Regions from separate parts of the Exiguobacterium sp. s145 genome, predicted to be linked through region 3. Evidence: predicted binding sites of a transcription regulator. Region 3 holds the regulator's gene; each other region holds the start of a gene.

Evidence for each region. Region 3 encodes LexA, which represses DNA repair genes until DNA is damaged. Its sites were predicted from a motif close to CGAACATATGTTCG; they were not measured.
Region 1: a site for LexA is predicted at 3,300-3,313, ahead of KNQ07_RS13150 (NUMOD4 domain-containing protein). Genes of this name have one in related genera too.
Region 2: a site for LexA is predicted at 4,135-4,148, ahead of KNQ07_RS15395 (Y-family DNA polymerase). Genes of this name have one in related genera too.

Annotation. Positions count from the first base shown of each region.
Region 1 covers NZ_JACSMV010000020.1:40,543-51,096, forward strand. Annotated here, with positions in the region: gene KNQ07_RS13135 (GGDEF domain-containing protein) at 1-549, opposite strand, end outside; gene KNQ07_RS13140 (hypothetical protein) at 707-892, shown strand; gene KNQ07_RS13145 (methyl-accepting chemotaxis protein) at 1,010-2,665, shown strand; gene KNQ07_RS13150 (NUMOD4 domain-containing protein) at 2,710-3,234, opposite strand; gene KNQ07_RS13155 (DEAD/DEAH box helicase family protein) at 3,373-3,957, shown strand; gene KNQ07_RS13160 (hypothetical protein) at 3,915-4,250, shown strand; gene KNQ07_RS13165 (hypothetical protein) at 4,489-4,815, opposite strand; gene KNQ07_RS13170 (DNA alkylation repair protein) at 4,812-5,867, opposite strand; gene KNQ07_RS13175 (bifunctional transcriptional activator/DNA repair enzyme AdaA) at 5,864-6,916, opposite strand; gene KNQ07_RS13180 (sensor histidine kinase) at 7,085-7,651, shown strand; gene KNQ07_RS13185 (acyltransferase family protein) at 7,786-9,579, shown strand; gene KNQ07_RS13190 (copper resistance D family protein) at 9,624-10,554, opposite strand, start outside.
Region 2 covers NZ_JACSMV010000030.1:346-10,899, forward strand. Annotated here, with positions in the region: partial or broken gene KNQ07_RS15380 (heavy metal translocating P-type ATPase) at 1-1,527, shown strand, start outside; gene KNQ07_RS15385 (ZIP family metal transporter) at 1,590-2,402, opposite strand; gene KNQ07_RS15390 (YolD-like family protein) at 2,472-2,801, opposite strand; gene KNQ07_RS15395 (Y-family DNA polymerase) at 2,785-4,110, opposite strand; gene KNQ07_RS15400 (pentapeptide repeat-containing protein) at 4,269-4,916, shown strand; gene KNQ07_RS15405 (MBL fold metallo-hydrolase) at 4,979-5,734, opposite strand; gene KNQ07_RS15410 (arsinothricin resistance N-acetyltransferase ArsN1 family A) at 5,803-6,312, opposite strand; gene KNQ07_RS15415 (1,2-dihydroxy-3-keto-5-methylthiopentene dioxygenase) at 6,454-6,993, opposite strand; gene KNQ07_RS15420 (methylthioribulose 1-phosphate dehydratase) at 7,009-7,632, opposite strand; gene KNQ07_RS15425 (2-hydroxy-3-keto-5-methylthiopentenyl-1-phosphate phosphatase) at 7,629-8,288, opposite strand; gene KNQ07_RS15430 (2,3-diketo-5-methylthiopentyl-1-phosphate enolase) at 8,285-9,475, opposite strand; SAM riboswitch class I at 9,556-9,657, opposite strand; SAM riboswitch class I at 9,865-9,967, shown strand; gene mtnK (S-methyl-5-thioribose kinase) at 10,046-10,554, shown strand, end outside.
Region 3 covers NZ_JACSMV010000003.1:43,375-53,928, reverse strand. Annotated here, with positions in the region: gene KNQ07_RS05310 (MerR family transcriptional regulator) at 1-165, shown strand, start outside; gene glnA (type I glutamate--ammonia ligase) at 211-1,557, shown strand; gene KNQ07_RS05300 ((4Fe-4S)-binding protein) at 1,652-1,864, shown strand; gene KNQ07_RS05295 (GNAT family N-acetyltransferase) at 1,864-2,133, shown strand; gene KNQ07_RS05290 (AzlD domain-containing protein) at 2,224-2,550, opposite strand; gene KNQ07_RS05285 (AzlC family ABC transporter permease) at 2,535-3,230, opposite strand; gene dhaK (dihydroxyacetone kinase subunit DhaK) at 3,397-4,365, shown strand; gene dhaL (dihydroxyacetone kinase subunit DhaL) at 4,386-4,985, shown strand; gene dhaM (dihydroxyacetone kinase phosphoryl donor subunit DhaM) at 4,982-5,347, shown strand; gene glpK (glycerol kinase GlpK) at 5,454-6,971, opposite strand; gene KNQ07_RS05260 (MIP/aquaporin family protein) at 7,009-7,713, opposite strand; gene KNQ07_RS05255 (metal-binding protein) at 7,900-8,370, opposite strand; gene lexA (transcriptional repressor LexA) at 8,401-9,015, opposite strand; gene yneA (cell division suppressor protein YneA) at 9,224-9,511, shown strand; gene KNQ07_RS05240 (YneB family resolvase-like protein) at 9,557-10,210, shown strand; gene KNQ07_RS05235 (DUF896 domain-containing protein) at 10,324-10,554, shown strand, end outside.

The sequences.
Region 1 (10,554 bases), on a different contig from region 3:
GAAACGATACGTCACGTAGCCGCCCAATAACATGAAAATGATGTAGACCAAGGCGATTTCAAGAAACCGGTTAAACGTCTCCGTTAATAGATAAAGAGCAGGTAAACTGTAGCCGATCCCAATACCGATCAAGACTAAATAATCTTTGAGTGTATGCGACGCAAATCGACGGTAAATGCTTGCCGTGATAAGTAAAGCGATACAAATTAAACCGGTCAGGAGCAACCCTTCGTAAGCCCCCGGCGGCGTGACGGCAAACCGGGCGCCAATAATCGCTAGCGTCGTAATGCCGCCACTGACCCACCCCCCGTAATAAAACGCCGTGACAAGCGCGACAAGCCGTAAATCAATTTTGGCGCCATCATACGTAATGCTGTTGAGGACAAGCAATACACTGATAAATCCGGCAATGAATCCGACCAAAATACGAAGCTTGACCGGTGAAGCCGGTGAAATTCGTTTGACGTGGCGTAATGGTAAAAAGGCAAATAACAGTGAGGTGATCAATAACGAAAAATTTAACAGAAACTGATTAAACTGACTCAACATGCTGTACGCTCCTTACGTAAAACAAATTCCTTATACGTTATAGTTCTTTATCGGACTGTTTCTTACCTGTTTCAAGTAGCTTAACAGGTTTCCATTTTTTTCATCAGGGAATCACTTCAAAGAGACCGTTTCTACTTCATAAGGGGGTAATCGCATCATGGATATGAAAGAGGAAAAAAAGAAAAGCAAGATGCCGTTCTTCGTCATTCTTGTCATTATCATTTTTGTCGCCGTCGCCGCTGCCCTGATTATTTATGTCACGTCAGAACCAAAAGAAGAAACACAACAGCTCCTGCAGATGACGACCAGTTTCGTCTCGACTTACCTGTCGCATGCCAGCTGACAGTGGACATCCTCGGATGTCCTTTTTTGTGCGCTGAACCTTTACAAGAACGCTACGTTACCTTCATAAATTATGCCTCCTTCCTTTCCGATAGGAAGCATGGAGGCGATAAAACAAATGAAGCAACCTACACAGAAAAAAAGACTCTTGGCCCAACAATTAAACAACTGGCTGATCCCGATCGTCGCGGCGGGACTGTTACTGATCAGTGCTTTAAGCGTTGAAGAACTCTACCGCGCGTCGACGAAGTCCGTCAGCGAACGGTTTGAACGCGAAATGACGATGCTTGATGCCAATATCCGCTCCATCTACTTGGCGTATCCGGAAGACGAACAGGAACGGACACGCGCCATCAAACGATTAAAAAATCAACAGCTCGCCGATATGGCAAGGGACGAGTACGATGCGGCCATTCAGTCGCTCGCAACTAAAAACGTAGCTATTCAACCGTTGGCGTTGACGGCACAACAAAAAAAAGACGTGACGCAACAATTGAAGAAAGCACGCGTCATGACGTTTACGAGTAACGACCGGTTCGTTCTCGCCATGTCGATTCCGGAAGTAAATGATGTCCTGTTCTTATCGGTCGATCAGGAACGGTTGGTCGCACCCGCTAAGGCACTGGCCTTGAAACTCGGTGTGCTCGGAATCATTGTCCTCTGTTTCGTCAGTCTGTTGATCCGTGCCCGAATCAAAAAACAACTGGCTCCGCTGTCGGTCTTGTCCTTAAAGATTGAAGAGGCATATGCACGGCGGACCTATCAACCGATCAGCATCAAAACGACGACGTTTGAATTACAGCAATTGACGCACCAATACAACCAACTGATGCAGCAAGTCGGGAACTTGACGCAAGAAATCGCAATTGCGAGCGAACGACTGGAGGCAACTCAACCCGGTTTTTCGTCCCAACTCGCATCGATTGATGAATCTATCGTTGACGTCCATCAAGTGGCGACGTCGTTGACGGACCAGTCGACGCAGATGGAACAAATCATCACGGAATCCGGGCAACTGTTGACGACCTCGATTGAAGCACTCGCGACGATGGACGAGTCGATCCAAACGAGCCATCAACGGGTCAGCTCCTTTAATGACGAAGCGACGACGAGTCATCGAATCCTCGACTCATTGCAACAGGATACAACGTTATTACGGACCCTGTCTGTCAACACGTCACAGTCACTGGAAGAAGCGACCGAACGCAATCAACAAATGCATGCCTCGATCCTCTACATCCAACAGGTGGCGGAAGCGACACGCCGCTTATCGCTGAATGCCTTGATTGAAGCAACACGAGCAGGCGAAGAAGGGCGCGGTTTCGTCATCGTCGCCAAGGAAGTCGAGTCACTTGCGCTCGACATCAAACGAAGTATCGATCACATCAACCAGGCGAACCGGGATTTGACGGCCAGCATCGGGCAGATCGAACAAGATGTTGTCCAGATGACGACCCAAATCGAGACGACACACGAACAGCTTGAACAGAGCACCCGACGGATTGCTTCCGTCCTTGATCATGCCCAACAGATTGAAGCCGCGCTCGTCCAGGTCGAGACGGACCGTACGCTCGTCTATTCGGTACAGCCGCAGATTCGGCAACACTTCCAACTGATTGAAACGATTCTGCTTGAGCTGACCCACTACAGCCAATCACTCGAAGCAAATATTCAGGCCAACAGTACCCGGCAACAGGAACTGAAACAGCACGGTCACATCATCGGTGAACAAATTGAGTCTCTTAACAGGACGATTGTCGGTCCGTCCCAGTAAAGACGAACAGACCCCGTGCCAAAAGCACAGGGTTTGTTTTTTGTTTAACTAATATACTGGGCTTCCTTCTTATCGATGATGTTACGGATCCGGTTTTCCGTCACCTGATACGCCATCGCTAACCGGCGAATCGACTGTCCTGCTTGATAGCGGTAGCGGATGTCCCGAATCTGCCGCGGCGACAATTCGATATGTTGCGTCAATAACAAGTCGAACTCGTCGAGGAGCGACGCATACGCTTGACTCACAGACGGTTTGACGGTCAGATTATCGATCTGATCGTTTAGACGATCACCGTCCGCCCGGATAATCCGGTCGTGCACGGCCTCGGAATCGAGAAACGCCTTGGCGACAAGCTCGGCAACATAAAACCGTTCTCCCCGTCCTTGTTTGTACAACGTCACTTTCCGGTAGCCTTCCTGATTGATCCGCGGTCGCAAGACAACGCCATGTCGCCGTTGTTTAACACCACGACTCGTCTCGATGATCCGGTCGAGCGAGCGGACATTCCCCGCTGTTGAAACTTGATACATCCCTTCATAACCGTCTACCATCTTCCAGTGTTCCATATAATCAATGACCTCCATTCGGTCGAAAAAACAGCAACATTTCCTATTGCCATTATATCATTTTACGAACAAACGTTCTAATAGGAACACTCCGGATTTCTGTGCTAGTATTAACAAAAAAAGGAAGAGGTGTCAGGGATGAAGTTTGTGATGTTACTTGGTCCGCAAGCCGTCGGCAAGATGACGATTGGTCAGGAACTCGAACAAAAAACGAGCATGAAATTATTCCATAACCATCAGACGATTGACCTGTTGCATCCGTACTTTGACTTTACGAAGCCGGCGCACCATAAGCTGAAGGACTTGATCCGGCGGGAGATGTTTAAAGAGATGGCCGTCAGTGATCTCGAAGGGGTGATCTTTACATTTTTGTGCCTGTTCGGCGTCGAAGGCGGAGGTATCGAATTCATCGAAAAGACCGTTCAACTGTTTGAAGAAGCCGGTGCCGAGGTCTTCATCATTGAACTTGAAGCTGCCCTGTCGACCCGTCTTGCCCGGAATCAGACGGAAAACCGCTTACTACATAAGTTTACGAAACGGGATATTGCCGCGTCGGAAGCGAACTTGCTCGAAACAGCTGAACAATACCGGACGCACTCACTCCCGGGAGAGTTGCCGTATCCGAATTACTTAAGGCTCGATACCGAGGGACGATCAGCCGCCGATAGTGCCGACGCCATTTGCCGACACTTCAACTGGTCGACACGTTTGGTCGAACAATGACCCAGTCCAAGCAGACGTATTTGCCGGTTTTCTTGACGCTTGGTTTGCTTCTGTTCAATATGCTGACTTCCTACCTGCTGAGTGGACGGTTTTTCCCGAATCTCAGCCTGTGGGTACCGATCGGACTCAACCTCCTGGTCGGAATCGGATACATCGTTTTACTGGTGCTTGGGCTTCGATCGGAGAACAGCTACGTCAAATGGTTTAGCATCTTAGCGAACATTGCTTTTTTACTGTCGTTATCCGTCATCACCTTTATGTTGTTACTCGCAAACGGCATTTCAGAGCCTTAATACTGCACACGAAAAACCGTCTGTTCAGAAGCTTATTTTCTGAAGAGACGGTTTTATTTTGATCGATTCAAAAAAATCGTCGACTCCACTCGACTTCTACAGGAAAAGGAAGCGCGCTTCCGTCAGGAACAGGCGAGACCCGGTCGTCCGAGGACGACCGCGGCTTGCGTTCCGCCTGAGAAAAGCGAGTGGTGGAAAGACGATTCTTGGCTCTCTTTGTTTAATGATTTTCACCACTTCAATGCGTCAAGTCACGACGAAAGACTGGACCGTCCTTATAAAATCCATTCTCAAGCCAAATCTCTGCTTCTCCGCCCTCTCCTGTCACGAATGGCAACAGCAACGTCCGCGCGAGATACGAAAGGATGACGGTCAAGGCTTCTTGGATATAGCCGTCACGGTCGGACGGATCAATTGCGTCAGAGCTGAGCTGCTGACCGGTTAATTGAATCAGAGCGACCTGTTCGTTCTCTCTTTTCTTCAGTACCCAGATACATCCGTTGGCAGTATCCGTAGCTGTAATCGATAACCGGGATGTCGTAAAGTCCGGATGGCGACCTTTCATGTTGTTTCCTCCTTCGTGACATCAAACTCCGTCGTCGCATAGGCTTCTCCGTTAATTAAAATCGTCACTTGATGTGTTCCCGGATAATGGACCCGTGTCGTCAAATTCCGGAACGACTGCCGCTTCGCAAACGTCTCCCGTCCCGTTACCTGCCGCTCACTGATCCGAAAGACTTTTTGACTCGTCCCCCGTTTTTTGACGTAGTCGATCGCATATTCAATCCGTAGGACTTGCGGTTCGGTTGTCGTCACGTGAAAGGAAAAAGCCAGTTCTCCGCCAATTGCCAGTGTCGGTGTGACCGTCAGTTCGTCGACGGTCACGGTTCCCCGCGTAACGAGACCAAAGGCTTTTAAGACATCCCGGTGGCCTTGTTTCAACAGAGTTCGTGAGGCATGCCGTAAAATCCAGTCCGTATGCGAATGCGTTCCGAGCCGCTCCAATCGTTCAATGACGAGTTCCGGATGGGTCTTTGCGATATCATTCAAGTGATTGGCAACACTTTTTCGGACGTATAAGGCGTCGTCTTCAAGCAATGAATCGAGAATCGGCAGGACCGGTCGCGGATCGGCAATCAGTGAGGGAATCATCTGTCCCCACGGCAAACGCGGACGGGTTCCTTCCGACGCTAAACGTCGGACATGTTCGTCACTCGACTGACTCCATCGCGTCGCCACCTCTAAAAATCGGTCCTGATCATCGAGCAAAAACCGACGGACGGCAAATTCCGATGTCGAATGCGGTGTTAATCGTTCGAGCGCCAATATAGCCCGGTCCCAGTCGCCGTGTTTCGCCTGAATTTCAATATAATCCGGAAACACAATTCCAGGTAATCCCGGAAAGTCCGGAGCAATCGTCTCGAGCCGGGTCGCCGCCTGTTCAAATTCAGCCGGTACATGATGTTCCAGTCGGGTCGCAATCCGACGGACCCGTTGTTTAAACGCCAGTTCCTCCCAGTCCTCCTGTTGCACCGTTTTTCTGAAATCGGTAGCGTTTAACGCCTTGCCCAACCGGTCGAGCCACTCGTCCGTAAAGACATCTTTAATCAAACTCATCTATGATTCAATCCTCTCTTCGTCCGTTCTAATTTTAATAAAGCCGCTTTTCGTGCCAAGCCGCCGGCGTACCCGCCAAGATCTCCGGTCAGCCGGATGACCCGGTGACAGGGAATGAGAATCGCCAGCTGATTGGCGCCGTTCGCCCGGGCGACGGCGCGGACGGCTGCCGGATTTCCGACACGGACGGCCAGTTCCTGATACGAAATTGTCTCGCCCGCCGGAATTAAACACAATTGCTCCCAGACCTGCCGTTGAAACGGCGTCCCGTAGAGAACGAGCGGAAGATCAAATCGGTCGCGCGTTCCGGCAAAGTATTCTTCCAGTTGAACCGTCACCTGTTCAAACACCGGGGCGTCGCCGGGAATGATCACAGCCCGGGCTGTCAGCCGCAACCGTTCCACTTCCCGTTCCAGTCCGCGTCGATCGACGAACTCGAGTAAATGCAGTCCTCCTTCATCGGCAATCGCCAGCATCGGTCCGAGCGGCGTATCGAGCCACTTCGCCTGCAGATAGGCTCCACTCCAACGTTTCGGTGTCTCGCCCAAAATGCGGGCAAAGGCATCGCGGAAACCGCTGCTCGATTCATAACCGCTTGCCAGTTGGGCCTCGATGACCGGTTGCCCCTTCCGGATTTCCTTCATCGCCAGTCCCATCCGGCGTGACCGAGCATATTCGACGAACGTCATCCCGAATCTTTTTTTGAACTGCCGTCGTGCGGTCGAGGCATCGAGTCCCAGTTCACGAAAGTCGGCGTCTTTGAAGCGTTTTTCGGGATTTGCTTCGACCGCTGCAATCAAGCGGGTGATGACCTCACTGTCCCCCGGGTAAGCGAGCGGTTTACAGCGTAAACACGGCCGGTACGAAGCCAGTAACGCCTCTTTCGCCGTCTCAAAAAACTCACAATTCTCCTGCTTCGGTTTCCGTGCCGGACAGGTCGGCCGGCAAAAAATCCCCGTCGTCTTGACCCCGACAAAAAATGTCCCCTCGTACGAACCATCACGACGGACGAGCGCTTCATAATAATCCGTTTCCGGTAAGGTATTCATCACGTGTCCCTCCCCTTCTTTTCCTCAGTATACCGAGTTTGCCGTTAGTCATGTCGCCGAAAATCAGGCACGGATGTTTTCTTAAGACAAACTTAAGAATTCTCTCCTGTTTGTGAAAGATATGACCTGTATCATCGGTGATATACTTAAGAAGAAAGTAGGTTTCATATGTTTGATTTTTTAAAGGAAGCCATCCAATCACCCAAAACGATTGGCGCGATTGCCCCAAGCAGTCCCCGTTTAGCACAAATGATGGCACAGCGGGCAGTCGCCGATCATCCGGACGTCATCATCGAAGTCGGCGCCGGTGACGGGGCGATTACCCAAGCCCTATTGCGCGCGCGTCACCCGGAAACGACTTATCGGTACGCAGGACCGGCTCATTTGAGCGTTCAAGCTGCCCCGAACCTGTTGCGGCGCTTGATCGAAAATCTTGTACGTAATGCGACACTTCACGGAACAGGTGATTTGTCGTTCGAAGTGCTCCAAGAAAGCGGTCACTTGACCTTCCGTTGCTCCAATGCTATCCCGGAGACCTTAACGCCGCATCAACTGACGGAACTGGCAACCCCTTTCGTCACGTCCGACATGTCACGGTCCAATGGTGGATCCGGCATCGGTCTGTCGATCATCGAACAAATCGTTGCCCGGCACAACGGGACGATGCAACTAACGTCGGAACAAAACCGGTTTATCGTCTCGGTTGTCTTGCCGGATGCTTATAAAGAGGGATGACGGTACAGGATGAACTCAAAAAAATTGAGCTCATCTTTTTTTGTTGTTACTGGTTCGACACTCCTTCGGAAATGGAATTCGATACACTAGAGAATGTCATTCTTTAGGCACAGCCATGAAGGAGCTCCTTACTTATGAAATCATTCAACCGTTCGACCACATATATGCCCGGACTCGATGGTCTGTGTGCGTTCGCTGTCATCGCTGTCATTTTGTACCATCTGTCAGTACCGATGCTGACCGGCGGGTTTCTCGGCGTGGATGTGTTTTTTGTCCTGTCGGGTTACTTGATTACCGGCTTGTTGCTCAGTGAGTGGCAACAGACCGGTCGCATCGATTTAAAACGGTTTTGGGTGCACCGGTTCCGCCGGTTGTTCCCGCCTCTGTTCGTCCTGCTTGTGCTTGTCCTCAGTTATGTCACGTTGTTTGAACGGGACTTGTTGCATTCGCTTCGCCAGGACAGCGTGGCGGCTCTGTTGTATACGACGAACTGGTGGTATATCGTCCATGACGTCTCTTATTTCGAATCGTTCGGCAAACCGTCGCCGATTCAAAACCTGTGGTCGCTTGCGATCGAGGAACAGTTTTACTTGATATTTCCGATCGTGCTCAGTTTTGGACTCGGATCAAAACGGCTGTTGCTCCGGGGAATCGGACTCCTTGCCCTGCTGTCCGCACTCCTGATGGCGATTCTGTTTACGCCGGGTGCGGATCCAAGCCGTGTTTACTACGGGACCGATACCCGGTTGTTTGCCTTGTTGATCGGCAGTCTGCTTGCCTTTGCTTGGCGACCGGAACGGTTCAAGAAAGAGATTCCGTCACGGGGTGTCCGGTTATTGAACGTGACCGGTGCCGTGATTGTCCCGGTGCTTGTTTTGCTGATGCTCGTGACAAGTGAGTACGGTCGTTTTCTGTATTATGGCGGGTTTGTATTTGTCGCTGTTCTTGCGGCGTTACTGATCGCCGTTGTTGCTCATCCGGCGTCTTTTTGGAGCCGGTTGTTCGCCGCCCAGTGGCTGATCGCCATCGGTAAACGGTCATACGGTCTGTATTTATGGCATTTCCCGCTGATCACCTTGATGACGCCAGTTGAACAAACCGGAACATTTTCCTGGCTCCGAAGTCTCGGGATTCTCGTCATCCTGATCGTCGTGACGGAACTGTCCTATCAGTTCGTCGAACGTCCGGTCCGCCGGCTTGGTCTGCTTGGATACATCCGACAATTTCAGATTCACCCGCGGACCTTCCGGCAGTTTTCCCGGACGAAGTGGGTCTCTGTTTCCATCGCCAGTCTGCTTCTCCTCAGCTTCATCGGGAATTTATCGATTCTTGCCGTATCGGACGAACCGGCTCAACAATCGATTCCGACAGTCGCGGCGCCGCATAAAAAACCGGCATCGCTTATCAAAAAACCGACGAATCCGGTGCCTGAGAAACGCACACGCTCGATGTGCCGCCCGACCCTTGCGATCGGCGATTCGGTGCTGCTCGGGGTCGAAGATTATCTCGGCAGTACACTTCAACACGTGACAGTCGATGCCAAGCTCGGACGTCAGCTCCGGGAAGCCATTCCGCTCAGCACGAAGTATGCGGCGTACAATCAAACCGACCATCAAGTCATCCTGCACCTCGGGACAAACGGCAGTTTCCGTCCCGAGCAATTAGAGGAGCTGCTCGACCGGTTCGCACATGCCGATCAGGTGTACCTCGTGACGACGCGGGTGCCGCGTCCCTGGGAACAGGAGGTCAACACGATGCTGAAACAAGCAGCCGAACGCAAACGAGTATCACTCATTGACTGGCATGCCGTCGCCGTCAAGCATCCGTCGTACTTTGAACAGGACGGTGTCCACTTGAACATCAAAGGTGCCCGGGCCTACTCGAAGCTGCTTGCCAAAGCGACAGGGTGCGCGACCACCACAAAATGACAGAACACAGCCACCATTCTCCGATCGTTGAGAAGGTGGCTGTTTTAGAGCGTATACACGAGTCCGATGTAGAGCAGGCTGACACCAAGGAGACAGAACAGACTGCCGAGCAGAAACGGCAGGCGTTTTTGATAGGTCAACAGCAACAATCCGATACTGACGCAACCCGATAAGAGCAGGACACGGTTCGACCAAAGAATCGGCTTGACTGCTCCAAGCGTGTTCAAATCCGGCGGTTCTAGATTACTGAGGGTCGCTGTCGCAAGAAACACACAACAGAGGATCAGACTCTCAAAGCGTAGACCGTGCCGCGGATCAACATCCGGTTCCTTCTGTAACCGCCTTTTGACGAGTGTCCCGTTGATAAACGCATAACCGAGCAAAGGAATCAGCAACAAGTGTTTCCACAGCAATGCCTGTCCGTACGGAACGTTCCAGGCATTGCTGTACTCGCTTAACGGAACACTTTGACGCATCACGAAGAAGCCGGTCACGATGACCCCTAAAAACGTCAATTGGGCGAACGGACTGAACCAGCGTAAAAACGACAACCAGTGGTTAGAGTCCCGGGCACACCAACCGATGACGAATACGACTCCAACCCACAACGCCATCAGGCTAAAATGACTGGTCTGTAACACAAGCCCCGGCAGGCCATGCTTCGCTGCGGCGTGACTGGTTCCGGAAATTCCCAGAAACAGCGGGATTGTCACACCGAGCAGCAACCACCGTTTGATGAGCCGGATTCGTTTCATGAACACGATGATGAGTGCCACGAGTGCTGAAAAATACACCATCAAAAAATACGTACCGATCCGGACATCAAATAAGCTTGCCCGTAACGCTTCACGGAAGGATAAGTCCATTTCCTGCTGAAAATAAGAATATACACGCCACAACGGAAGGACGGATCCAATTACAATGCTGATGAGAGCGGCACACGCAAGACCGTCTAATGAACCGATTGTCGGTTTT
Region 2 (10,554 bases), on a different contig from region 3:
CAGTCGCGGAAATCGATTGCTGCGCTGATGGATATCCGGCCGGATATTGCGACGCTTGAGGATGGACGACGTGTGAGTCCGGAACAGGTCAATATCGGTCAACGGATCGTTGTCCGGGCAGGGGAGAAGATTCCACTCGATGGAACGGTTCTGACAGGAGAAGCGTTCATTGATACGACCGCGTTGACGGGGGAATCCGTCCCGCGGCGTGTCCGTCCGACCGAGCCGGTTTTAGCCGGAACAATCAACACTGACGGTCATCTGTTGATTCAAGTAGACCGGCCGTACAATGAGTCGACCGTCGCTAAAATTCTCGATTTAGTCGAAAATGCGTCACGTCATAAAGCACCGACGGAAAAATTCATCACACGATTTGCACGGGTTTACACACCGATTGTCGTTCTGGTGGCAACACTGCTTGCCGTCGTGCCGCCGCTTGTCGTGACGGGAGCGACCTGGAGTGACTGGATTTACCGGGCACTTGTGTTCCTTGTCATCAGTTGTCCGTGTGCGCTCGTCATTTCAATTCCGCTCGGCTTCTTTAGCGGAATCGGCGCCGCTTCGAAACGCGGTATTCTCGTCAAAGGCGGAAATCATCTCGAAGCGTTACAACAACTCGATACGGTCGTCTTCGATAAAACGGGAACGTTGACGGAAGGGGTGTTTGAAGTCGTCGAACTGAAAGCCGTGCATGGATCGGAAGACGAACTGCTTCGCGTCGCAGCGACCGTTGAGCAACATTCCAATCATCCGATTGCTAAATCCATTCAGCGGATGTATGCCCGGCACGCTTCTGTTTCGACCGCTGTTCAAGACTATCAGGAAGTAGCCGGTTCCGGCGTCACCGGACGGTTCGGCACGGATCAGATTCAGGCCGGAAATGCCCGGTGGTTCAAAGAACTCGGCTTGACGCCGCTCGATCAGACCGAAGACGGGACCTACGTACATGTGGCCCAAAATGACAGCTACCTTGGATTTATCCGGATTGCCGACCGTATTAAAGACACGACGGTAGAAGCGTTGGACGGGCTGAAAGCACTCGGAATTCGTCAGACAATCATGTTGACCGGCGACCGCCGGGAAACGGCGGAGCGGATCGGGCGACAAATCGGGATAACGCAAGTGAAGGCGGAACTGTTACCGGATCAAAAAGTGGAACAATTAGAAGCTATCTTGTATCAAGCGAACGGCCGGGTCGCGTTTGTCGGCGACGGAATCAACGATGCTCCCGTGTTGACGCGGGCGGATGTCGGGATTGCGATGGGTGGACTCGGAAGTGATGTCGCAATTGAAGCGGCAGACGTCGTCCTGATGACGGATGAACCGAAACAGCTCGTCGAAGCGATTCGGATTGCCCGGGCGACACGCCGGATCGTTTATCAGAACATTGCATTTGCACTTGGTATCAAAGGCGTGTTCTTATTGCTTGGCGCCTTTGGTGTTGCGACGATGTGGGAAGCTGTTTTTGCCGATGTTGGTGTAACGGTGCTCGCGGTCTTAAACGCGATGCGGATTTTACGAAAATAAGAATGGATGCACAATAAAAACCTCTCCCGCGTAAAGATGGGAGAGGTTTTCTTCGTGTTCCATCAACCGAGAGCGACATCGAGAATCATCATGACCGTGAAACCGACCATCAGACCAAGTGTGGCCAAGTCGGACCCGTTTTCAGCCTGTGATTCAGGAATCAATTCTTCGACGACGACGAAAATCATCGCGCCGGCGGCAAACGCCAAGGCATACGGCAAAAGCGGTTGAATAAAGAAGACGGCAGCAGCACCGACCATGGCAGCAATCGGTTCGACGATCGCCGACAATTGTCCGTAGTTAAAGGCACGCCGACGTGACATGCCTTCTCCGCGAAGCGGAATCGACAAGGCCGCCCCTTCCGGCATGTTTTGAATCCCGATTCCAAGCGCCAGTGTCAAGGCACCGGCAACGGTCGCGCCATCCATGTTCAAAGCGGCAGCACCGAAAGCGACCCCGATCGCGAGTCCTTCCGGGATATTGTGGAGCGTAATCGCGAGAAACAGCAACGTCGTTTTTTTCAGACCGGTCGAAGGACCTTCAGCGGTTTCGAGCGGGGCGGATAAGTGGAGGTGGGGAGTTACGAAGTCCAGCAAGCGGACAAAAAAACCACCTGCGAGGAAACCGATTGCAGCCGGCAACCAGGCAATCCCGCCGTCTTTTTCCGTAAATTCAATTGCCGGGGCAAGCAATGACCAAAACGAAGCCGCAATCATAACACCGGCCGCAAAGCCGAGCATCATATTCATGACCCGTTTTTCAATCGTCGTAAAGACGAAGACAAGTGCGGCCCCGAGTGCCGTTAATCCCCAGGTCATCATGCCGGCAAGCAAAGCTTGCACGACGACCGGAAGTCCGGTAAACCATTCCATCATATCAATCAATCCTTCTTTCAATGCCAATTCTTAAAATAAGTGCGTATCGTACAGCAGCTTCTGTCTCTTCTACCCGTTTTCAATCCGGATGATTCGTCCGAGCGGAATTTCAATCCGTGAGGACCCGCGCAAAACAAGGTACGCGCGCTCACGGTGAACCTGCTCGATGAATCCGGATGTCGTGACATAGCCTCTTTCACTATAATACGTGATTTCGAGCTCGATTCCTTCTATTAATGCTTGTTCGAGTAAGAACTGCCAAGGATACTGCAATTGTTCATCGATGACAGGAAAATCGATTTGATGTGTTTCAAGATAGTAGGCTTTGAGGAGTTGAATGTGTTCCGGCATCAAAAAGGGAAGCCATTTGAGATTTCCGCGGTCACGATAACGTGTCATGTAAATCACCTCCCGGATGTCCGCCGACGAATCGGAGCCGGCGTTTCGCGACACTTGTATCGAGGAATGACACCGCCAAACGGATCGTTCCTTTACCGTAACGTAAATTGACGTGATCGATGGCTTTTAATAACCGTTTTCGGCGCCAGACCTTTGTATTGTCTTCAAACAAGGACAATTGAAGTGTTCCCTGATCCGGGGTGAGTTGTCCAAGAGCGACCGATAGAAAGCGAACCGGTTCACCGTCGAGCCAATTCGGTTCGAACAATTGAAGAATATGACGTAATAACAGCCGTTCATCGGCGGTCGGATAAGGCAATCGGAGCTGTTTTGAAAAGCCGTCACGGGCGACATGTCGAGAGTAGCGGACGCCAAGATGGACCGTCCAACCGACCTGATTGGAAAAACGGACCCGTGCCGCAACATCACTTGCTAATTCGGCGAGAACTAAACGAATCTGTTCGTACTGGTAATAGTCACGTATCAGGGTCACCCCATGTCCGATCGTTCGTTTGGTATCCGGTGCAGTCCGGAACAAGGTCATCGGATCAATGATTGTCGGAGAACCGTCGATTCCCCAGGCATGGTGCCAAAGTTCTGCCCCGATTACGCCGAACCGTTCGTGCAGATCTTCGACCGGGGCTGCTGCCAGGTCCCCAATGGTGTGGATTCCCATTACCGACAAGTGTTGCTCCATCATCCGTCCGACGCCCCACATCTTGCGGACCGGAAAATCATGCAACAACCGAGAGACATCCGCATAACCGCATTGTGCGATACCTTCACGTTTTCCGCGTAAATCGAGGACCAGCTTTGCAATGACGTTGTTCGGACCGATTCCGATCCGGACCGGAATGCCGGTCTGTTGCCAGATTGCCGTCTGAATTTTCCAGGCTGTTTCCGTGTCTGATCCGAAAAGCCGTTCCGTTCCGCTCATGTCGACAAAGTTTTCATCAATTGAATAGATCCGGATTGCGTCGGGCGGCGCAAACTGATGCAAGACGTCCAGCACTTCGATCGATGTTTTCATGTATGCCAGCATCCGTGGTTCGACGAGCACAATCTGTTTCCGCTCACGATAAGGCAACTGCTCAATCTGATAAAGACGACTAGCTGTCTTGATTCCGAGTTGTTTTAAAGCGGGACTGGCCGCAAGGATAACCGATCCGGATCGGGTTAAGTCCGATACGACAGCAAGTTTTGTCGTCAAAGGAGGTAAATTTCGATAACGGCATTCACAACTGGCATAAAAAGAGACACTGTCGACACAAAAAATCCGTCGGTCCGGAAAAGGTAGGATCGGATTCATAGAAAACACTCCTTACTACATAAAAGAACGTTTGTTCTTATTTTTGATTTGACTATATCATGGTCTCAAGCGGTCTCAAATCAAAAAAATAAAAAAAGAGTCAATCTTTGCTACACTGGAAAAGGTGAATGCGATGTAAAGGAAAGAAGGGGAAGTACATGAAAAAACAAATCATTCAATTACCCGAGTTACCGCAACAGTTGACATCGGAAACCTTTGCGGATGTCGAAATCGATGATCCGTATCTGTATCAAACGTTGTATGAGAAAGAGACGTTGCCGGTCGAACTGACGGAACGGCTCGACGTCAATCAAGTCTGTTTTCGGAATGTCTCGTTTGCAGGACTGGTCTTTGAGCGGGCTTCATTTGAAAATGTCCGTTTTGAACAATGTGACCTGACAGGATGTCAGTTTCAGGACAGTCGTTTTCATCGGGTTGTTTTTGAGGATTGCCGCCTGACCGGAATTCATTTTGAGTCGAACACGATCGATCACGTAACAATCAAAGACTGTCAGGCCAATTACGCCCAAGTCATCCGGACGGCGTTGCGTCATGTCACACTGGAACAGACATCGATGCGGGAAAGTCATTTCTTTGAAATGAAGCCAATCGATTTCCGACTGCATGAAGTTGATTTGTCGGAAAGTCAATGGGTCGAGACGGCATTAAAAGGACTGGATTTGCGACAAGCCGACTTATCCGGCATCACGATTGATCCACGCTTTTTGCCGGGGGCCATCGTTACGGAAAGCCAGGCTATCACCTTTGCCCGGTTACTCGGACTCGTCATTCCAAGTCATGGTTAACCAGTAAAAAAAAACGAAGTCCACTGTCCCCGTCATATTCGGGAGAGTGGACTTCGTTTCGTTTAAAAGGAAATGGTTTCACCGTCATCCGGGATGAGAAAATGAGCGGACAGATGGTGGGCGGCCAGAAAATCAGCAATCATATCACGGCGCAACAGGCAATGGTTGACCGACTCGAGGTGAGAGACGATGATGGTCGCTTCAGCCGCCGCCTGATGAACAGCCAGCAAATCACGCTGGGACATCGTAATCGGTTCGCCGGTCAAAAATTGTGCCGCGCCGCTGTTGACGATGATGATGTCAGGCGCATGCTGCTCGATTGCCGTCTCAACTTCTTCACACCAAATCGTGTCACCGGCGATGTAAAGTGTCGGTTCGTCCGGGTGCGTCAAGACGAGACCGGAGACGGTGCCCATCCGTTGACCGATTTCCCCGACACCGTGCCGGCCTGACGTATGGTAAACGCGGATATCACCGAGCGCCAGTCCGTTTTCAAACAACGAGACGTTCGTGAATCCGGCTTCGCGGATTGTCGCTGCATCCGCCTGGTTTTGTGCATACAGCGGAATCTGTTTCGGCAGAATTTCTTTTGCTGTCTCATCAAAATGATCGGCATGGAGGTGGGTGACGAAAATCGCATCCGGATCAAGCAGTGTCGAGACATCAACGGGCAAGTCGACGAGCGGATTCGGAACGGCGTTCGGCGTCTCTCCGAACGGCGGAAGAGATCCTTTTTTACCGAGAAACGGATCGATCAAAAATACTTGATTGGCATAGGTGACGACGAGTGTTGCATTACGGATCTGTTGAATATCCACGGGCAGTCTTCCTTTCGGGTTGGGAATGTTTCACTGTTCGTTCATTTCCCATTCAGACGCCGTGTTAATCATATTTGATCGTCGATGGTTTTCGGGAGCAGCTTCTCCATCGCCAGGACGTCCACATAATATCCGTTGAGCATACCTTGTTCCTTAAACGTTCCGACAATCCGGAAGCCGGACCGGATGTACAGTTTTTGACCGATTTTGTTAAAGGGGAACGTAAACAGAATCAACTTATGGAAACCTTGTGTAATCGCGTGTTCTTCGATGACATGTAACAGCTGACGCCCGATGCCCTGTCCGCGATGGGTCCGGGTGATGTAGATCGACAGTTCACCGACGGATTGATAGACGGGACGAGGGTTATAAGGGTCAAGTGAGATGAAGCCAAGAATCGTTGTTCCTTCATACGCCACAAAACCGGCATAACGGGGTGTCCGTTCCCGATACCAGTCTTCCATGAAAGACAATTCCTTCGTATCCGTTTCAAGCGTCGCGATCCGGTCTTCGATGCCTTCGTTATAGATGGCAAGGATGTCTTTTAAATCGTCTTCCTTAACAGGGCGAATCATCATACACGTGACCTCCAGTTAAAATAAGTCTTTTCTTCATTATATAGGAGGAAGGGGAAACAAGCGGTATGTTTGTAGGATAGGAATAGGACCGAAAAAACAGACGGCCGGATGATTCGGACCGTCTGTCTTCAGGATATTTTCTTAGTTTGCTGTTTCAATCGGATCCTTCTCATAAATCGGAACCCAGCCGTCCGTTGTCACGAAAATCCGGACCGCCACAACTTTTCGATCCTCTTGGAGCGTGAAGTAATGGCGTGTGTTGACTGGTACGGAAATCAAATCACCCGGGTTCAACTCAATGTTGTAATAGCCGACTTCGTCATCCTGGATCGCAAACACACCGTGCCCGCTGACGATGAACCGGACTTCGTCATCCGTATGGTGATGCTCCTTTTGGAAGTTGACGAGCAACTCATCCAAGTTCGGTGTTGCGTCAGACAGGGAGATGATATCAGCCGTCTGATAACCGCGTCGTTCCGAAACATCGGTGATTTCCGGTTGGAATGTATCAAGGATCGTTTGTTTGTCCGCATCCGTCAACGTGTACGTATCGACCAGTTCTACCGGGAGCTTCGAGACATCCCATTGTTCGTACAGGACACCACGTGAAACGAGAAAAGCAGATACCTCGTTTTGATCCGTATACCGTTCGTTTGTTTTTTGGAAAAGTACTGTTGCCATTGTAAATTCCTCCTTTTAATAAATCGCCTGTCGGCACGTTTGCAGTTTTAAAGTGTAGCTGAACAAAAATTCAAAGGCTTCCAACTGTTTTTTGGCTTCAAAAGCAGTCGGTGCCCAGACGGTGATCCCGTGATTGCGAATCAAAACGGCGCCGCTTTCGGTCCGGATGTGTTTGGCAAAGTCAGCGGCAAGAGTCGGGATGTCGGCATGATTCGTGATGATCGGCACGATGACTTCCGCATCTTCTTCCCAACGGCCGAGTGCTTTGATGATTTCCTGACCGCGGAACCGGATTTCCCCGCGGTCTCCGTACAGTTCCGAAATAACGTTGTTGTCGACGGTATGGACATGAAGCGAGCAGCCGGCTGTCGTCCGGTTAAACACTTCGACATGCAGCAACGTCTCGGCGGAAGGACGTCCGTTTTGCTCGTCGCCGATCAATTGACCGGTCGCGTCGACATGGACAAAATCGTCCGGCGTGTCTTGCCGTTTATCTTTCCCGCTTGCCGTCACAAGAAATTCCGTCGGACTGCTGTTTGTCCGAATAGCGAGGTTACCGCTTGTACCGGGAAACCAGTCCCGCGCTGCGAACTCTTGTTTGATGGCGCGGAGTTCTTCGTATCGTGTCAAAAATGTCATGCGTACACCTCCGTTGTCTGCAGATGATCCACAATGTCGTAAAATGTTTCAAACGGCGTGTACGGAATACCGTGCTGTTCGCACAGCGTAATCAGATAATCGCGGGCATAGACATGATCCGCTTGTTTCGCTAGTTCAAAATCCGTCACGGAGTCACCGATCGCGACGATGATATCGCCATCCTGCTTGAGCTTCCGGGCAATCGACGTTTTACAACACCCGCATTGATTGTTGCATGCTGCATCGCAAGTGTGCGGCCACTCAATACGAATCGTCTCCCCTCTGAAGTCACTGCCGTTGCAGTAAATCGCTTCATCTGTCAGTAACTCTTGAAGAATCGGTTGGACAAAAAAGTCGATTCCGCCGCTGACGATCGCAAAGTCAATCCCGTTCGATTTGGCAAAGGCGAGTAAGGTCTTAAAGCCGGGACGGATGACAGCCCGCTGTTCCAAAAAATCAATATAGTCCTGTTTGCGATCCGAGGGGAGCAACCGGAACATCTGTCCGACACCGGACTGGATGGACAATGATTGATCGAGGACACCTTTTTTCAACGGTTCAAACGCTTCCGGGGGAGCGAATTCTGTCATCAACGCAATGATATTGTCGTGTTCAGTCACGGTCCCGTCAAAGTCACATAAAATCCGGATCGTCATTTCGTAATCCCCCAGGCGTCGAGGGCGACCCGAAGCTCTTCCTGCCGCGTTGCGGCACTCGTCAAAGATTCACCGGCAAGTGCTGCGTCGAGGGCCTGACGGAAAGCGAGCACACCGGCCGCCGCGCCCTGCGGATGACCGTGAACGCCGCCACCGGCATTGATGACGGAATCAGTCCCGAAATCATGAACGAGCTGAGCGACGAGACCGGGATGAATGCCTGCCGAGGGAACCGGAAGAATCGTCTTCGTTTCTCCGATCCGTGTCGCTTCGACGGCAATTCCGCGCGCCAAGTCTTTGGCGAGGGCGACGTTTCCGTAAGGCGACGGGAACAACGTCAAATCGGCACCGGCCAGCCGCGGTAAAGTCCCTAGTAAAACAGGGGCTGCAATGCCGTATTCGGGGCTTGCGATTAAGGCTCCGCTTAAGGCCGGATGATTAAAGATCGGAACGGAAATGTCCGGATCAGCCGCCAATTCGCGCAGGACATCGAGTCCATATGTAAACGTATTGAGCAGGAAAGCGGTCGCACCGGCTTCGATCAAACGTTTCGCCTGATCCTTTAAGCCGAAGACGGGACCACTCAACGTAATCGCGTAAAGCGCCCGTTTGCCGGTTTTTTCATAATGGGCATTCAGGACTTCACGTCCGATCCGTGCCCGGTCAAGTGCCGGTGTCAACGGATTGTCGTATAGAATCTCATCATCTTTGACGAGATCGATGCCGCCCGCGAGCTGCGCTTCGAGTTGTTCCCGCAAAAAGGTGAGGTCCCGACCGATGACGCCTTTAAAGATGCTCATCAACAGAGGACGGTCGTGGACTTGAATCAATTGACGGACGCCCTCGATGCCGAATTTGGCGCCGGGGAAGTCAGTGGTGAATGAAGCCGGAAGCTGTAAATCTGTTAATTTGATTTGTCCGTCGAGCGACAGTTTGCCGAAGACTGTCGTTAAGATTGCTGAAAAGTCACGGGAGACGTTGTGTTCCGGATAACGGATCGTGATGTAGCCTTTTCCGTCGTGTTCTTCCGTATGAACAACTTGTCCTTTGAACGATTCAAGCTGCTGTTGTTCCAAATGATTTAAATCGGTCCACGAACCAACGGTCAAACCGAGCGCGATTTGTTCTGCCCGTTTTGGTAACTGATCCGTCGTTCCGAGTTGGTAGGTTGCGGTAATATACGTCATATCGACTGTCTCTCCCTTGTTGAAGAATACAAAAATGGTCCCTCGTCAATGACAAGAGACCATGAAAAATTGCGCGTGGACTCTTATCTGTCAGCGTAATAGCTGCAAGAATTAGCACCGTGCCAAGTGGTCGGTTGCTGCGACATCGTAGGGCTCGTCCCTCCGTCTGCTCTTGATAAGAATTGGATGAAATTGTGAAATCTAATTGCAATTTTTACATGAGATTCGTCACTTGTCAAACTATATTTTGAAAATTTATTTTTTTGAAAATACTTCTTCTATAGACGGTTCCGTTTTTGAAGCCACTTCACTAAAAAATGGAATTGACAGACGGCTAGCAACGCACGTAGTATTCAAATCAACATCAATCACACGACAACTACATATGACTCTTATCGTGAGTTGGCAGAGGGAATTGGCCCGAAGACGCCGCAGCAACCGACCATCCGGCACGGTGCTACATCCAACAGACATTCGTCTGAGAGATAAGAGGACGGAATATTCTGCCGCGCCTCTTTTCTTTGACGAAAAGAGGCGTTTTTTCGTGTGATCACCAAGGAGGAAAACAGAATGGGGTATCAAGCATTTACAGTACAGGACGCGATTGAACGGGTCCGGACAATTGGTTTGATCGGCAATGAACCGGTGACGGCAGAAGAAATCGGCGACGGGAATTTAAATCTCGTTTTCCGGATTCAGGCAGGAGAAAAACGACTGATTTTAAAGCAGGCGTTACCATATGCGAAAGTCGTCGGCGAAAGCTGGCCGCTGTCGCTCGAACGGGCCTGGATTGAACAATCGGCCCTAAAAGAATTCGCGAAAGTCGCCGTTCCGTTCGTCCCGCATGTCTACCATGCGAGCAAAGAAGAAGCATTCACAGTGATGGAAGATTTGTCGCACCTGACAATCGTCCGGGGCGGACTGCTTGAAGGGGAGGAGTATCCGTTGCTCGCGGAACACATCGGTTCGTATTTGGCGCGGACGCTGTTTTATACATCGGATTTTGCACTTGGACCGGTCGCAAAAAAACAAGTGGCGCGTAACTACTATAATCCGGATCTCTGTGATATCACGGAAAA
Region 3 (10,554 bases):
AATGATCTTGTCAAACGGGAACGAGTTGCGGAGAAGGTCGTTACGGCCCGTCCGGAATTATCGGATGGCGAATTGTATAAACTCCTGAAAAACGAATTGCAGGAAGCAGGGCGACATGGAAAAACGTCACTCATTCAAGGTGAACTCGGACGATTTTTCAAGTAAGCACCTGTTACCATATAAAAAAGAGCCGGAGAGGGGATTTGTCACATGACACGTCGCAACATTACACGAGAAGACATTATGAAAATCGCTAAAGCTGAGGATGTACGTTTTATTCGTTTACAGTTCACAGATATCCTCGGTACGATCAAGAACGTTGAAATTCCAGTCAGCCAATTGGAAAAAGCACTTGATAACAAAATGATGTTCGATGGTTCGTCAATCGAAGGATTCGTCCGCATTGAAGAATCAGATATGTATCTCTTCCCAGACCTCAACACATGGGTCGTATTCCCATGGACAGAAGACGGAACGGGTAAAGTCGCACGTCTCATCTGTGACATCTACAATCCGGATGGCACACCGTTTGCTGGAGATCCGCGTGGTCAACTCAAACGTGTACTTAAAGAAATGGAAGAACTTGGCTTCACTTCATTCAACGTCGGTCCAGAACCGGAATTCTTCTTGTTCAAGAAGGATGCGAACGGCCGTCCGACACTTGAACTGAATGATCAAGGTGGTTACTTCGACCTCGCACCAGTCGATCTCGGTGAAAACTGCCGTAAGGAAATCGTCATCGAGCTTGAAAACATGGGCTTTGAAATCGAAGCATCTCACCACGAAGTCGCACCGGGACAACACGAAATCGACTTCAAATACGCTGATGCGATCACAACGGCGGATAACATCCAAACGTTTAAGCTCGTTGTTAAGACGATTGCAGCAAAACATAACTTACACGCGACATTCATGCCAAAACCACTTTACGGTGTCAACGGTTCAGGAATGCACGCTAACATGTCGCTCTTTAAAGGCAACGAAAACGTCTTCTTCGACGAAGAGAATAGCAACATGCAGCTTTCAGACGATGCCCGCGCCTTCACGGCAGGTATCCTGAAACATGCACGTGCGTTTACAGCTGTCTGTAACCCGACAGTCAACTCGTACAAACGTCTTGTACCTGGTTATGAAGCACCTTGCTACGTTGCATGGTCAGCTCGTAACCGTTCACCACTCGTTCGTGTACCGGCAGCTCGTGGTCTTTCGACACGGATCGAAGTCCGCTCAGTCGATCCGGCAGCCAACCCGTACTTGGCACTTGCGACATTGCTCGCTTCAGGTCTTGACGGAATCAAAAACAATCTCCAAGCACCGGCTCCAATCGACCGTAACATCTACGTGATGGACAAACCGGAACGTGTGGCAAACGGCATTGACGATCTTCCGTCAACACTCAGCCACGCACTCGAAGTCCTGAAAGCGGATGACGTCGTCATGCACGCACTCGGCGAGCACATCGCAGAGCACTTCGTTGAACTGAAAGAAATCGAATGGGATATGTTCCGGACGCAAGTCACGGAATGGGAACGCGATCAGTACATGGTCTTGTTCTAATCTCTTGAAACGTCCGAACTTGGTTCGGGCGTTTTTTTGTGTGAAGGAATTCGAAACAATGACAGCGAACTCTCTATCTAAGGAGGCGTTTCAAATGAAAAAGGCATACGAAGGGAAAGAAATCACTGTTTATTTTGATGCCGAAGTCTGTATTCATTCCGGTCATTGTGTCAAGAGTCTGCCGACCGTCTTTGATGTTAAAAAGCGACCCTGGATCGAAGCAGACGGTGCACCGGTTGAAGATGTCATGCGGGTCGTCGACGGCTGTCCGAGCGGCGCCTTATCATATGAACGGAGGGAAGCCTGATGGAATTGAAACGAGCGAATCAAAAGATTGAAGCGTATCAGGAGGGGCAAGCTGTCGGGAAGATCACGTACAGTGATACAAAGGGCGGCAAATGGATCATTGATCACACGTATGTTGATCCGAATCATCGGAACCAACAGATCGACGAACAACTGGTCAAAGCAGTGGTCGAGTGGGCACGGGAAGAAAATGTCAAACTTTTGCCGCTCTGTCCGTTCGCAAAACGCGAGTTTGAACAGACGCCGGACTATGCGGACGTATCGGCGTAATAGAGAAAGAATGTAATGAACAGAAGGCGAGAAAAAGCGGAAACGACATCCGTTTTTTCTCGTCTTTTTTTAGAGAGAGGTGCGCAATCCTCATTGGAAAAATCGGAGCAACGCCATCGACAGGACACCGGTAATGACGGTGTAGGAAAGACTTTTACTGCTGACGGCGACGAGGACTGTCGGTATGGCTGCTGCGAGATGCAGCAAGGAAAGTGTCGGGAACTCCCCGCTTCGTACAATCAATAAATTTTGAAAGAAAAGTGCGCTCAGCAGGCAAATCGGAATAAAGGATAACCAATCGGTCAATAAACGCGGCAAGGTCAGTCCGTGCATAAGCAGAAACGGTAAAATCCGCGGAATCAATGTGACAAGACCACAAGCGGCAAACAAGACAAACAGTTCTAGACGGATTTCCATCGTGAGATCACTACTCCTATACTGGCGGCTATCATCGTCGCAAATAAAACGGCGAGTTCCGGGGACAGATAGCGCATCGATATGTACAACAACAAAAAGACAAAGACGAGTAATAGACCGTTCAAAGCTATGCGGGACCGTTCGCTTTCAAATTGCAGGTACAACAAACCGATGAACATAGCTGTTAAAGCAAAGTCGAGACCGAACCGTTCCGGATCCGGGAACCAGCTGCCGACGAGTGCTCCGAGCACGGTGGAACCAATCCAGCTCAAGTAAGCGGTCAGGTTTAGACCGTGCATGAAGTTCGCATCAATCCGCTGTTTTAGCGAGGTATTCATGGCGACGGCGAATGACTCATCCGTTAAGAGAGCGCCGATTCCAAACCGGTCTAAATGATGCCGGCTTTTAACACGCGGTGCGAGCGTCATACTCATCAGTAAATGACGGGAGTTGACGATGAATGTCGTCAAGATGATGGCAGAGAACGGACTGTTTAACAGCAACAGACTGGTGATGATGAATTGGGCCGCTCCGGCATAAATCAAAAGTGACATCAAGCCGATCTCGAGTGGGCTGAGACCCGCTGCCCGACCGACGATGCCGGCAGAAAAGCCAATGCCAAGATAACCGAGGACGGTCGGAAGGCAGGCTTTGATTCCTGCTTGAAACGAAGCGTTCATAGACGGTGACTCCTCTCATGATGATGTGTTTTCAGCATAGCATCCTCCAAACAGATTGGAAACGAACTGGTCAATATTTTCATATGTTTCCTTGACATAAGTCGTCCCGATTTGTGGTAAAGACTAAGTGGTACGGCAAAATTCGTTAGACAAGGGAGCTTTCAAGATGGATAAATTAATGCAAGATGCAAACCGGTTTGTCTCAGATATGGTGGAAGGTCTCGTTTTAGCACATCCCGATCTTTATGCAAAAGTCGACGGAGTCAATGTCATCAAACGGAAAGAACCGCTGAATGGGAAAGTCGCTCTCGTATCCGGAGGGGGAAGCGGGCACGAACCGGCGCATGCCGGGTTTATCGGGGACGGTATGCTTGCTGCTGCTGTTTGCGGCGAAGTCTTCACTTCTCCGACACCGGACATGGTGCTCGAAGGAATCAAAGCAGCTGACGGAGGAAAAGGGGTATTGCTCGTCGTCAAAAACTATTCCGGTGATGTCATGAATTTCGATATGGCTAAAGAACTGGCGGAACTCGAAGATATCGAAGTCGAGACGGTCATCGTCCGGGATGATATCGCCATTAAAAAAGAAGAAGACCGACGCGGCGTCGCGGGGACAATTTTCGTTCATAAAATCGCAGGGGCTGCGGCAGCGGAAGGTAAGTCACTCGCTGAAGTCAAAGCCGTTGCCGAGAAGGTCATTGCGGGCGTCCGTTCCATCGGGATGGCGTTGTCACCGTGTTATATGCCGGAAAGCGGAAAACCCGGATTCGATCTGTATGAGGATGAGATGGAAATCGGTATCGGGATTCACGGGGAAAAGGGTCTGGAGCGCAAACCGATTGCATCCGTTGATGCGATTGTAACGGAATTACTCGACCGACTGACAGCCGAAGTGACGGATAAAAAAGTGGCAGTCATGGTCAACGGGATGGGTGGAACACCGGAATCAGAACTCTACATCACATATAAATATGTAGCGGAACAATTACAGGCTAAAGGATATGAGATTGTTCGTCCGTTCGTCGGCAACTATATGACATCGCTTGAAATGCACGGATTTTCGATTACCTTGCTTCCGGTGGATGATGAACTCGTCGGCTATCTGGATGCCAAAACAAACGCGATTGGATTCTAACTAAAAGAGGGTGCAGACAGATGAAGTTAACAACCGAAAAATTGCGTGAAGCACTGCTGAAAGCAGCAACCGAACTGGAACAACATAAGGATGAATTGACGGACCTTGACCGGGAGATTGGTGACGGGGATCACGGTATCAATATGTCCCGCGGCTTCCAAGCCGTTCAAAAAGAACTTGAAGCGCAAGAGGAGTACGAAGATCTGGGTGTCTTATCGAAACAAGTCGGAATGACCTTAATTAAAACGGTAGGTGGTGCGTCCGGTCCCCTTTACGGAACAGCATTCGTTAAATTTGCCGGAGCGTTCAAAGGGAAAACAGAAGTCGAAGGGCAGGAACTCGCAGCGGCCTTTAAAGAAGCGGCAGAGGGAATCAAAATGCGCGGGAAGTCGGAGTTCGGGCAAAAAACGATGGTCGATATTTGGACACCGTTTTACGAAGCGCTGGAAAGCGAAAGTGATCTGAACGCAGCACTCGATCAAGCATTGGAAGACACAAAAGAACGTGAGGCGACAAAAGGACGGGCTTCTTATTTTGGGGATGCAACAGTTGGTGTCCAGGATCCCGGCGCATTATCAAGTTCACTGTTATTACGTTCGATTGTGGAGGTCTTGTCATGATTAATTTGATTTTAGTCTCCCATAGTGAAAAGCTTGCGACCGGACTAAAGGAACTATTGGCTGAAATGGCTCCGGATACACCGATTTTACTTGCCGCAGGGCTGGCGGACGGCAGTATCGGGACCGATGCGTCCCGAATTGAAGAGACGATGAATGAGTTGAACGATGACGGCTTAATTTTGACGGATATCGGATCGGCGACGATGAACGCGGAACTGGCCTTAGAATTATACAGTGGGGACCGGAACGTTCAGTTCGTCGAAGCACCGCTGGTAGAGGGCGCTTTTTTGGCAGCGGTCTTAAGTGGTCAATCAAAATCGCTGGATGATATCGTAACAGGCATCAAAGCAGAATTTTCGTAAGACAAGTGGTCCGATCTAACAGGTTCGTTTCCGAAGAGGAAGCGAACCTGTTTTTTTAGGGAAAACAAAAAAACTGGTATTCCACGAAGGAATACCAGTAAAGAAATCAGGCGTTGACTTCTTTTTTGTTTGGTTTAAACGCCATGGTTGCTTCGACCGCTTTTTGCCATCCGGCATAACGCTGTTCGCGATCGTCTTCTTTCATTTCTGGTTTAAACTGATGGTTCAGTTTCCATTGTTGTTTGATTTCTGCTTTGTCTTTCCAGTAACCGACTGCGAGACCGGCGAGATAGGCAGCACCGAGAGCTGTTGTCTCATTGATTTCCGGACGGTCAACCGGTACACCTAAGATATCCGACTGGAACTGCATCAAGAAGTCGTTTGAAACCGCACCACCGTCAACGCGCAACGTTTTCAATTCGATTCCTGAATCTTTTTCCATCGCCGTCAAGACATCACGTGTCTGGTAAGCAAGGGATTCAAGAGTCGCACGGACGAAATGTTCTTTCTCCGTTCCGCGTGTTAAGCCGAAGATTGCGCCGCGAACGTCACTATCCCAGTACGGGGCACCGAGTCCGACGAATGCAGGAACGACGTAAACGCCTTCTGTTGAATCAACTTTTAAGGCATAACCTTCCGAGTCCTTCGCATTTTTCAACATCCGTAAGCCGTCACGTAACCATTGGATGGCAGAACCGGCAACGAAAATCGATCCTTCGAGCGCGTATTCGACTTTGCCGTCGACGCCCCATGCGATGGTTGTTAACAGACCGTGGTCTGAAGAAACAGCTTTTTCACCAGTATTCATGAGCATAAAGCAACCTGTACCGTATGTGTTCTTTCCTTCACCCGGCTCGAAGCAAGTTTGTCCGAAGAGAGCCGCTTGTTGGTCACCGGCGATTCCGGCAATCGGAACTTCAAAACCGAAGAAATGATACGGGACGGTATTATCGTAGACTTCGCTTGATTGACGGACTTCCGGCAGCATTGATTTTGGAACTGTCAGGATTTCAAGCAACTCGTCATCCCACTTTTGTTCGTAGATGTTGTACATCAACGTCCGGGAAGCGTTTGTATAGTCTGTGATATGTGTTTTACCGCCAGACAACTTCCAGACGAGCCAAGTGTCGATTGTTCCGAAGAGAAGTTCACCATTTTCCGCTTGTTCCCGTGCGCCTTCGACGTTATCCAAAATCCATTTCACTTTCGTGCCTGAGAAGTAGGCATCAATCAGGAGACCTGTTTTATCGCGGAATGTTTGATTGAGTCCCTGCGCATTCAGTTCATCACAGATACCGGATGTTTGACGGGATTGCCAGACGAGAGCATGATAAACCGGTTTGCCGGTTTCTTTATTCCACACGACTGTTGTCTCACGTTGGTTCGTAATTCCGATACTTGCAATTTGGCTTGGTTTGATATCAGCCGTTCCAAGTGCATCCGCCATAACGGCGAGGATAGAGCCCCAGATTTCATTGGCATCATGTTCGACCCAGCCCGGTTGCGGGAAGTATTGTTTGAATTCACGTTGCGCCGAGTTCACGATTTGACCATCATGGTCAAAAATGATGGCACGCGAGCTTGTTGTTCCTTGGTCAAGTGCTAAGATGTACTTGTTTTCCATTCTAAAATCCCCCTTGAGATGTAGGTGTCAAACAAAATTAGTTTTGTAGCAGTTGATACAGCAAGACGGCTACTCCACCGCCGATGATCGGGCCGACGATTGGAATCCACGAGTAACTCCAGTCAGATGAACCTTTTCCTTTGATCGGCAGGATAGCGTGGGCAATCCGCGGACCGAGGTCACGGGCCGGGTTGATGGCATACCCTGTTGTACCACCTAGCGAGAGACCGATGACGACGACAAGAAGACCGACGATGAATGGTTTCAGTCCGTCACCAAATGTTGTCAGACCAAATGACAGGATTCCGAATACCAGGACAAATGTCCCGATGATTTCTGAAATCAGGTTTGACGGTGTATGACGAATCGCTGGACCTGTCGCGAATACACCCAGTTTTGCTGCTTGATCATCAGTCGCTTCAAAGTGTTTCATATAATGAAGCCAAACGAGTACTGCACCAATGAATGCTCCGATTAATTGACCGGCAATGTAGACAGGTACGTCTGCCCACGGTAAATCGGAATTCATGGCAAGCGCCAATGTCAATGCAGGGTTGAGGTGGGCACCACTTGAAGCAGCGATATATGCTGCTGTCATAACGGCGAGACCCCAAGCGAATGTAATGACGATCCAACCGCCGTTCTCAGATTTTGTCTTTCTTAAGACAACCCCTGCAACGACTCCGTCCCCGAGCAAAATCAGAATCATTGTTCCAATCAGCTCACTTGTAAAGTTACTCATGCAAAAACCCTCCCTTTGGATTAAAGCAAATAATGGTCTTTCCATTTAAACCTACATCTAATTGAGAACGTTTTCAATACAAATACTTCAAAACTTCAAATTAAAATTTCCTTAATTTATGTTTAAAAAAATGAGAAATGGATATTAAAAAAATCCTTTGTTCATTTTTCAATGAACAAAGGATTTTTAACGACGCTTTTTCCGTTTCTTTTTTGTGCGGAAGAAGCTACTGGAGTGATCAAGAACGATATGTATCGTACTGGCGATCATAACACCGATGATAAAAGCCGGCATGGCCGCAAACCAGGAATCCACTGTGCTTGATTCAACAAGTTTCAGATACAGCGCCAAAAACAGAAGTGGAATCACGAAAGCGGCGCTGTACAACAGGCGGATCAGGTCACCGATGATCAATCCGTGTGACCAGATGGACCGGTGGGGCATGATTTTGACATAAGGCATCCAAAGGACACGTAAAGGACCGTGCCGATAGTAAGGTTCAGACTTCAAATCGAGGTCTGGTGAAAGCCAAAGGGTGCCGACGGCGATGCCGACAGCGGTTGGAAGCCAATCCGTCTGCTGCGTTGCGACCGAATACGCAACGTAGCCGGTTAGAGCGACGGTATTGACTGTATCATGTACATTTCCAGAAGGCATGAAAAAAGACCAGCTACGCTGGTCCCTCGCTTAGTGGATCGTCCGATATACGCCGATGACCTTGCCAAGAATCGAGACGTTATCGAAATACATCGGGTCCATCGAGTCATTTTCTGGTTGGAGACGTACTTGTTGATCTTCTAAGAAGAACCGTTTGACTGTCGCTTCGCTATCTTCGGTCATAGCCACGACGATTTCACCATTCTCTGCTGTGTTTTGCTGACGAACGATGACCCGGTCACCGTCTAGAATACCTGCATTGATCATGGACTCACCGTCAATCGTCAACATGAAGACATTTTCGTTCCCGACATAATGTGCAGGAAGCGGGAAATGTTCTTCGATATTTTCGATGGCTGTGATAGGAAAACCGGCCGTTACTTTCCCGATGACAGGAATGTGTACGATGGCTTCATGATTTTCTTCAGGTTTATCAAGCAATATCTCAATCGCACGTGGTTTTGTTGGGTCACGGCGAATCAGTCCGCGTTTTTCTAGACGATCCAAATGACCGTGTACCGTTGAGCTTGAAGCAAGACCAACAGCTTCACCGATTTCACGAACTGAAGGTGGATACCCTTTCAGTTTCACTTGAGCAACGATGTAGTCAAGGATTTCTTGTTGTCGTTTCGACATTTTCCGCATATGAATTGCCACCTCTTTCCGGATTGGTTTTTGAAGGTTATAGGAATACATGTTTCTAAAATTACTATAACATAGAACAAATGAGCGTACAAACAATTGTTCGACATTTTATGTTGACCGAACACCGGTTCCTGGTTTAAGATGAGTTATGCGAACAATTGTTCCGCGAACGTTTATTCTAAATCATTTTAATTTGGAGGGATTCATCATGATGCATTCAATCCGTACCCATGCCTTTTCCATTGTTTTTTATACGCTCAGCCTTGCCTTCATTCTTTTTCTCTTAACGCCTCGCCCAGATGAAAAGGTCGAACAGCTGTTAACGACTTCCGTTACAGTAGACCAGAACGCGACCGTCGAACAGGTAGCGGAAGTATACAACGACGGTTCAATGACGGACCAAGAATATGTCGAATGGTTGATTGAGAATAATGAGTTAAAGACAACACATGTCATTTCGAAAAACAAAATCGTTGTACCAATCGCGCAACAATGACAAACTGTAAAAGTTGTCAATGAACGAACAGGGGTGTGAAGTACGATGAAAGTAGTAATCTACTGTCGCGTCTCGACGGAAAAAGAAGCACAGGACAGCTCGCTTGAGCGGCAAAGATCAGAACTGTCGGGACTCGCTGCAACAAAAGGATTTGAAGTCGTGGATATCATCACGGAAAAAGAAAGTGGTTACGACGTTGACCGGGAAGGGATGTTATCCGTTCTTGATTACGTCACACGTCAAGCGGTGGATGCCGTTCTCGTAACGGATGATACGCGGATCGGACGCGGGAATGCCAAAATCGCCATTTTACATACGTTCCAAAAACATCAGGTTCAACTGATGACGATGGAATCGGATGGCGAGTATAAACTGGCGGACGCTGAAGCGATGGTGCTTGAGATCGTATCGCTCGTCGAAGAGTATCAACGGAAACTGCATAATGCGAAGATTGCCCGCGGGATGCGGCGAGCTGTTGAAAACGGCTTCCGTCCCGAACAAAATCTCAATCGGCAAGGCGAGAACGCCGGACGGAGCCGAAAAGAAGTGCCAATCGAAGAAATCGTCCGCTTACGTGAGTTAGGGCTGACATTTGCGGACATCGCCGTGACGCTGAGAGGCATGGGACACGACATTTCGAAAGCGACCGTCAACCGGCGTTATCTGGAATATAAAGAAGTCATCAGTACGTATGAATAAGGAAGCAGGTTTGGTGCGTCAGCGGCGCATCAAACTTGCTTTTTTTTAGTGGGTCTTTTACAGTAGGATTACGATTTAAAACTCATATTTGAGTCAACAGAAAGAGGGATATCATGTTATCACAAGAACAATTAGACCGGATTAATGAACTGGCCAATAAATCAAAAGTCGAACCGCTAACAGATGCGGAAACGGCGGAACAAAAAGAATTACGGACAGCGTATCTCGAAGCATTCCGCGGTTCATTCAAAAATCAGATGATGGGCATTAAAATCGTCGATGAAGAAGGAACGGACGTAACACCTGAAAAATTGAAGCAGGCACAAGAAGAAGAACGCAATAAA